DNA from 2 places in the Gordonia iterans genome. Region 1 is predicted to be linked to the other one. Evidence: predicted binding sites of a transcription regulator. Region 1 holds the regulator's gene; the other holds the start of a gene.
The links. The regulator LexA, encoded in region 1, represses DNA repair genes until DNA is damaged. The targets are predictions, from matches to a motif close to CGAACANNTGTTCG.
Positions count from the first base shown of each region.

Region 2: C6V83_RS12800 (SAV_6107 family HEPN domain-containing protein) is a predicted target of LexA. The motif match lies at 1,499-1,512, and genes of this name have one in related genera.

Region 1 covers NZ_CP027433.1:2,093,962-2,097,364, reverse strand. The annotation lists gene hrpA (ATP-dependent RNA helicase HrpA) at 1-18, shown strand, start outside; gene nrdR (transcriptional regulator NrdR) at 32-490, opposite strand; gene C6V83_RS18720 (LysM peptidoglycan-binding domain-containing protein) at 546-1,220, opposite strand; gene lexA (transcriptional repressor LexA) at 1,385-2,083, shown strand; gene C6V83_RS09605 (putative PEP-binding protein) at 2,099-3,403, opposite strand, start outside.
Region 2 covers NZ_CP027433.1:2,794,876-2,798,278, reverse strand. The annotation lists gene C6V83_RS12810 (LppM family (lipo)protein) at 1-699, opposite strand, end outside; gene C6V83_RS12805 (GNAT family N-acetyltransferase) at 696-1,364, opposite strand; gene C6V83_RS12800 (SAV_6107 family HEPN domain-containing protein) at 1,627-2,073, shown strand; gene C6V83_RS12795 (DUF3040 domain-containing protein) at 2,201-2,599, shown strand; gene mraZ (division/cell wall cluster transcriptional repressor MraZ) at 2,979-3,403, shown strand, end outside.

The DNA of each region.
Region 1 (3,403 bases):
CTCGACGCGTTCACCTGACGCTCTCCACGATTCAGGCGACGGGGTCACGGTCCTTGCGCAGCTCGTCGATCTCGCGCTGGAAGTCTTCGGCCGACTCGAACGACCGGTACACCGATGCGAAACGCAGATACGCGACCTCGTCGAGTTCACGCAACGGCCCCAGGATGGCCAGGCCCACCTCGTTGCTCGGGACCTCCGCCGAACCCGAGGAGCGCACGGTGTCCTCGACGGCCTCAGCGAGCTTGGCGAGCTTGTCTTCGTCGACATGCCGACCCTGGCACGCCCGGCGCACGCCCTTCATCACCTTCTCACGAGAGAAGGGTTCGGTGACCCCGTTGCGTTTGACCACGGCGAGTACCGCCGACTCGACGGTCGTGAAACGGCGCCCGCATTCGCTGCAGGACCGTCGCCTGCGGATCGCCATACCGTCGTCCGACGCGCGCGAATCAACCACTCGGGTGTCGTCGTTCTTGCAGAACGGGCATCGCATGCACTCAGGGTACCTGCCCGTCCACCGCAGTACTCGGCCGCTCACCGTCTCACCCTTAGCGGTAGGCAGGCACCAGCAGAGCCTGCCCGGGGCGCAGCCCGGCGGTCTGAAGATCGTTCAGCTCGCGCACGGTGGCGATCACCGCTGCGGTCGGCTCCTCGGGGGCGATGCGCGCAGCAAGTGCCGCCAGCGACTCGCCGCTGCGCACGTGCACCACCTCGGTCGCAGCGGGTGCACCGGTCGCCGCGTCCGAGTAGTCCTCGCCGACCACGCCGAGCACTGCCACGACGACCGCACAGCCGACCCCCAGAAGCAAGCCGGCGGCCCAGCGCCGGCGACGCGCGATCGCCGGGGCGACCGCGCTGTGCTCGACGAGGCCGCGGTGACGCGCGCGGCGCGACCGCTCCGAGCGGCGGCTGTTCGAACGACCGCTCTTCGGACTCCCGGTGGTCGAACGGCCGGTGTTCGAACGGCTGCCGGAAACGTCGTGGGCACCGCCCGGGTGTCCTGTACCGCTCGTCCGAATCGGAGTGTTCGCGCTCAGCCGCACGGCGCGCCGGTGCGTCTGGGGACTGCGACCGGTGGTCAGGCAGCCCGCGGATTCAGTGCCCCAGGACTCGGTGGAACGGCTCAGCACCACCGGAACATCGCAGGTCATCGGGCTCGCGTCGCAGTGCGCTGCGCGCTCCTGGCCGGTGCGGTCCGCGCGGGTCTTCAGCGACTCGGTCATCGAAACTCCCATCGTTCGTGTGTTCGAAGAACTCTTGTTCGACAGTTAACACCACGGGTCCGACAAAAGTCGCGACACGTCGAACAAATGTTTGAGTTCTGTGACCTACTCGACTAAATTGTGAACCGACCGTACGAGAATCAAGCACGAGGAAAGGACCGGCGATGACCGACGGACCCAAGAGCCTGTCGAAGGTCGACCCACACCTGTCGACCGCGACCCTGGAGGCCTCGCTGACCCAGCGGCAGCGCGAAGTCCTCGAGTACATCCGTTCGTCCGTGCGGGAACGCGGCTACCCGCCGAGCATTCGGGAGATCGGTGAGGCCGTCGGCCTCACCTCAACCTCGTCCGTGGCGCACCAGCTGCGCACCCTCGAGCGGCGGGGGCTGCTCAAGCGTGACCCGCACCGGCCCCGTGCGGTGAACGTGCGCGACGATCAGCGCACCCCGCCTCCGGGCGCCGATGCCACGGCCGAGCCCGATCGCCCCTCGGCCGCCTATGTCCCCGTGCTCGGCCGGATCGCCGCCGGCGGTCCGATCCTGGCCGAAGAGGCGGTCGAAGACGTCTTCCCGCTGCCCCGGGAACTGGTCGGCGAGGGCTCGCTCTTCCTGCTGCGAGTGGTCGGCGAGTCGATGATCGACGCAGCCATCTGCGACGGCGACTGGGTGGTGGTCCGCCAGCAGAACGTCGCCGAGAACGGCGACATCGTCGCCGCCATGATCGACGGCGAGGCCACGGTCAAGACCTTCAAGCGGGTCGACGGTCACGTCTGGCTGATGCCGCACAACGAACACTTCGAGCCCATCCCCGGCGACGACGCCGCGGTCCTCGGCAAGGTCGTGAGCGTACTGCGCCGCGTCTGAGCGAGTTCGGAACCGTCAACCGAGGACGGCGCGAGCGGCGTCGCGCGCCCCCGCGGCGCTGTCGGCGGCGACCGCCGCCCTCGCCGCGGCCCGACACTGATCGAGCGTCACCGATCCGAGCTTGAGTCCGACGGCGGGCGCCGCCGCCGGAGCCGAAGAGAGCGATGTGACCCCCAGGCCGACCAGAACGCACGCCAGCAGCGGATCGGCCGCCGCTTCACCGCAGACGCCCACTGGCTTGTCTTGCGCTGTCCCCGCTGCTCCGACGCGCTCGATGAGGGCCAGCACAGCCGGCTGCCAGGGATCGGTGAGCGCGGCCAGCTCCGGCGACATCCTGTCTGCGGCCATCGTGTACTGCGTCAGATCGTTGGTGCCGACCGACACGAAGTCGACCTCGGCCAGGATCTGATCGGCCTGCACCGCCGCCGAGGGGACCTCCACCATGACTCCCGGGACCAGCCCTCGCTCGCGGACCAGTGCTGCGAACTCGCGGGCTTCGGCGACGGTGGCGATCATCGGCGCCATCACCCAGGGTGCAGCCGTCGCAGCCGCTGCGGCCGCGGCGATCGCGTCGAGCTGATGGATGCGGATCTCCGGGTGCGGCGTGGCGATGCGGTTGCCGCGCACCCCCATCGCCGGATTGGCCTCATCCGGATGGTTCACGAACTTAAGCGGCTTGTCCGACCCGGCGTCGAGCGTCCGGATCACCACTTTGTCACCGTCGAACGCGTCGATCACCGCTCGGTAGAGAGCAGTCTGTTCGTCGACGCTCGGCTCGTCCCCGCGATCGAGAAACGCGAGCTCGGTTCGGAACAGGCCCACACCCTCCAAGACCCCCGGTTCGGCGGCGGCCCGGGCGGAGGGTCCGTCGGCGACGTTGGCGAGGATCAGCACGCGGTGACCGTCGGACGTCTGCCCCGGCCCCTTCCACGCCGAGGCGGCCGCGGCCGCCTCTCGCGCCTTCGCCACCGCTGCGGCGACCTCCTCGACGTCCGGGTCGAGACCGACGACGCCACGCTCACCGTCGACGAAAGCCGTGCCCCCGGTCGGAATCCGGTCGAGTTCGGCGATCGCCACGACACACGGGATACCGAGTTGACGCGCGATGATCGCCGTATGACTGGACGGTCCGCCGAGCCGGGTGGCCAGTGCGATCACGCGAGCGGGATCCAGTCCGGCGGTGTCGGCCGGCGCCAAGTCGTCGGCACACAGGATCGACGGCTCGTCGGGGTTCGGGATCCCCGGTTCGGGGAGGCCGAGAATCTCGGCGACGACGCGGTCGCGGATGTCTTTCAGGTCGGTGACTCGCTCGGCCATCAA
Region 2 (3,403 bases), 700 kb from region 1:
GCGCGGTGTGCGATCGCGGAATCGGTAGGCCAGCGCGCCGACGAGCGCGACGACGGCCAGGCAGAGCAGCACCATGAACCAGGTCCAGCTCGGCAGTGCGGCGGTAGCCGGATCCGGATACTCGGCATCGGCGTTGAAGTCGGCGTTCTGGCCGGGTTCGGGGATCCAGCTCACCGAGTTCTCCCCAGCGCGTTCGCCGTTGGTCGCCACGACCGGTCCGCCGAAGTCGACGGTGAGGGCCAGATAGTCGTTCTGCGGCGTGAGGCCGGTGAGCGCCGCCCCGCCGCGCAGCCGAACGATGTCGCCGCTCCGGGTGGCGCTCAAGTCGACCGTCGCGCCGTTGCCGAGCGCGCCGGAGACGATGTCACCCAGCTGGCCGAACTGTCCGGCGGTCAGGTTGGAGAAGGTCATCCGGGAACCGTTCTTCCCGGCGGCAGGGGACTCCGGGTCGTCGCCCCTCCGGGCGGGTCCGTCGCCGGGGAACTCGGTCACCGCGATCGACCCGGACATCGAGGCCGGAATGTCGAAGGTCGGCGGCGACGGTGAACTGGCCGGTGTGGCCGCGACCACGATGGAGCCGGAGAACTGATCGCCGACGTTCTCCGAGCGGGTCAGGCAACCGCTGAGCAGCGGGACGAGCGTCAGCAGCGCGACGGCGGCGAGAACCGGAAGGCGAGCGAGGGAAGACACGCCTGTCATCGTGCCAGAGTCGGCGGACAGTCCGGGGGAGGCTGGTCGGGCAGGGGCAGGGTGCGGCCGAGGAACGCGAACGGCCGTGGATCGCCGGCGAAAGTGAAGTGCCGCAAGACGTCGGTGAAGCCGAGGCGCCGGTACAGGGCCCATGCTCGGTTGTTCTCGCCCTGGACTTCCGGAGTCGAGAGCAGGACCCGGGACTCCGCGCGTCCGGTGAGCAGACCGGTCAGCAGCGCGTGTCCCACACCGCGCCCCTGGGCGAGCGGATGGACGTGGATCTCGGTGAGTTCGAAGTAGTCCGAGGCGATCGCGTCGATCTGCGCACGCGGAACTCCGCGGCCGGCCAGCCCGGCCCGCAGCTGCCGGTTCCACCATTGATCGGGATACCCGGTGTAGCCGTACGCGATGCCCACCAGGATCTCGTGGTCGCCGGTCCACGGGGCCTCGATGCGCAGGCGAGAGTACGTCGTCCGAAGGAGATCCATCGACGAGGCGGTCTGCATCGCCGCCACCGCCCGCCAGCCCGGTCTCCTCAGGTGGTCGCGCCAGAGGCCGATCCGGTTGAACTCGGTACCGCGGGGATACCGCATGGCGGTGACGTAGGTGTGCACGGCGGGCTCGAGCCACCGATGAGCATCGGCGGCGGGAAGCTCGATCAGCCGTGTCGACATCGTCCTGCACCTCGGGTCCGCGCACTCGTCTCCGGCGGGTGACCGGGGCGCCGCGGGCGCAGCGAATCGTGCGTGTGCGCAGAGACTATCTGGACTTGCCCCGGTCCAGGTGTCCGGGCTACTCTGGCCAGTATCGAACAAATGTTCGATGAAAGGCGGCGGTCCGGTGGGGAAGACACCGGACCGCCGCCGCTTTCGTCGCCGACCGGAATTGTCGGTGGGTCGTGAGAGGTTCTCCTTGACGAAAGGAGGTGGCGCGATCATGACGGTCGATCCACATGTCGTGCACCGCAGCCGGGACCTGCTCGAACGGGCCGAGGTGCTGTTCGAGGAGGCTTCCCGGGTCACCGACGACGGGGCCGAGCGTTTCCGGCAGTTCTATCTCGCCGCCATCCGGGCGTCCGGGGCGGTGCTGGCCCTGTACGAACCGCCGGGTCCGGTACGCCGAAGGCGGAACGCCCGGGACGCGTGGAGCCGCATCAAAGCGGTCGCCCCGCAGTACGCCGACCTCGCCGAGTATTTCGGTGGACTGTCGCGGATGCGGTCACGTGTCGAGGCAGGGCTGGTTCGTCAGGTCGACGACACCCTGTGCGCCCGCGTCGAGCGCCGGGCGGCGGAGTTCCTCGACGCCGCCGACGCGAGCCTGCTCGCGTACGAGCAGGGCCGATTGGGCGGGAGTACGCGCTCGGAGCGCAGGTTGGGAGCCTGAGGCGCGGCTCCGGTGGGTCTTCCGGCGGGTAATGGTGGTCGCGCGCCGGTAGAGCTTCTACTATGGACGTATAGGCCGTCGACGAGGATTCGTCGCCGGCACGCACTGACAGTGAGGGAGGAGCGCGGTGCCGCTTTCGGAGCATGAGCAGCGAATGCTCGATGAGATTGAGAGCGCGCTGTACGCCGAAGACCCGAAGTTCGTCTCCAGCGTCAGTAAGCAGCGCGTCGGGCGCCCGGATGCGCGGCGCCGGTGGCAGGCCGCCCTGCTGCTGTTGGTCGGACTCGCCCTCCTGGTCAGCGGGATCATGGTCGACGTGCGGATCGGTGACTTCCCGATTGTGAGTCTGGTCGGCTTCTTTGTGATGTTCGGCGGCGGTCTGCTGCTGATCTTCGCACCGCGCGGCGGTTCGTCGCTGTCGGCCAAGAAGCTCGGTGCCGAGGGCAAGAAGGTGCCGGAGAAGGGCTCGTTCTCCTCACGCATGGAAGACCGCTTCAACAAGCGATTCGATCAGGACGGTCGCTGACCGTCCACTCGGCGGCCTGAAGCCGCTCGCGACACCCGAACGGGGTCGCAGTCTCCACGAGACTGCGGCCCCGTTTTTGCATCCCCCACCGCGCCCCACCCCGGTCACCCACTTTGCCCCACCATGACTCATATCGATGTCCCACCAGTCACTTGAGATGGATTTAGACTCACTGATCTCGATCGTGACGCGCCGGGGACGCGCCTGCCGACGCGCGAATGACTGCTGTGAAAATCGCGTCAACCTGCACTAATAGTGCTGTGTGGTGGATGAGTGGGGCGCAGTGGATGGAAAGTGGAGGAAAGTGGGGTAGTGTGGTGCACATCGGCCGGGGGGATCCGGAAAGTCCCCGCCCGATGCCCGGGCAGGAGGTGACGGCGTGGCTGGCTTCGTCGGTACCTACTCGCCCAAGCTCGACGACAAAGGGCGGCTGACGTTGCCCGCGAAGTTCCGCAACGCATTGTCAGGAGGTGTCGTGGTCACGAAGGGCCTGGATCACAGCCTGTCGGTGTATCCCGCGGAGAAGTTCGACGAGACCGCGGCCAAGGCGAACGAGGCATCGCGCAACGACCCGGCGGCGCGCGCCTACGTTCGGCTGATGATGGCCGGCGCCGACGAGCAGGTGCTCGACGGGCAGGGGCGCGTGCATCTGAACGCCGGGCTGCGTGACTGGGCGCAGTTGCAGAAGGAATGCGTGGTCACCGGACAGTACGACCACCTGGAGATCTGGGACGCGGCGCGCTGGGAAGCCTACGAGGCCGCCCACGAAGAGGCCTTCGCGGCCGGCGGCTCCGCCGCGCTGGA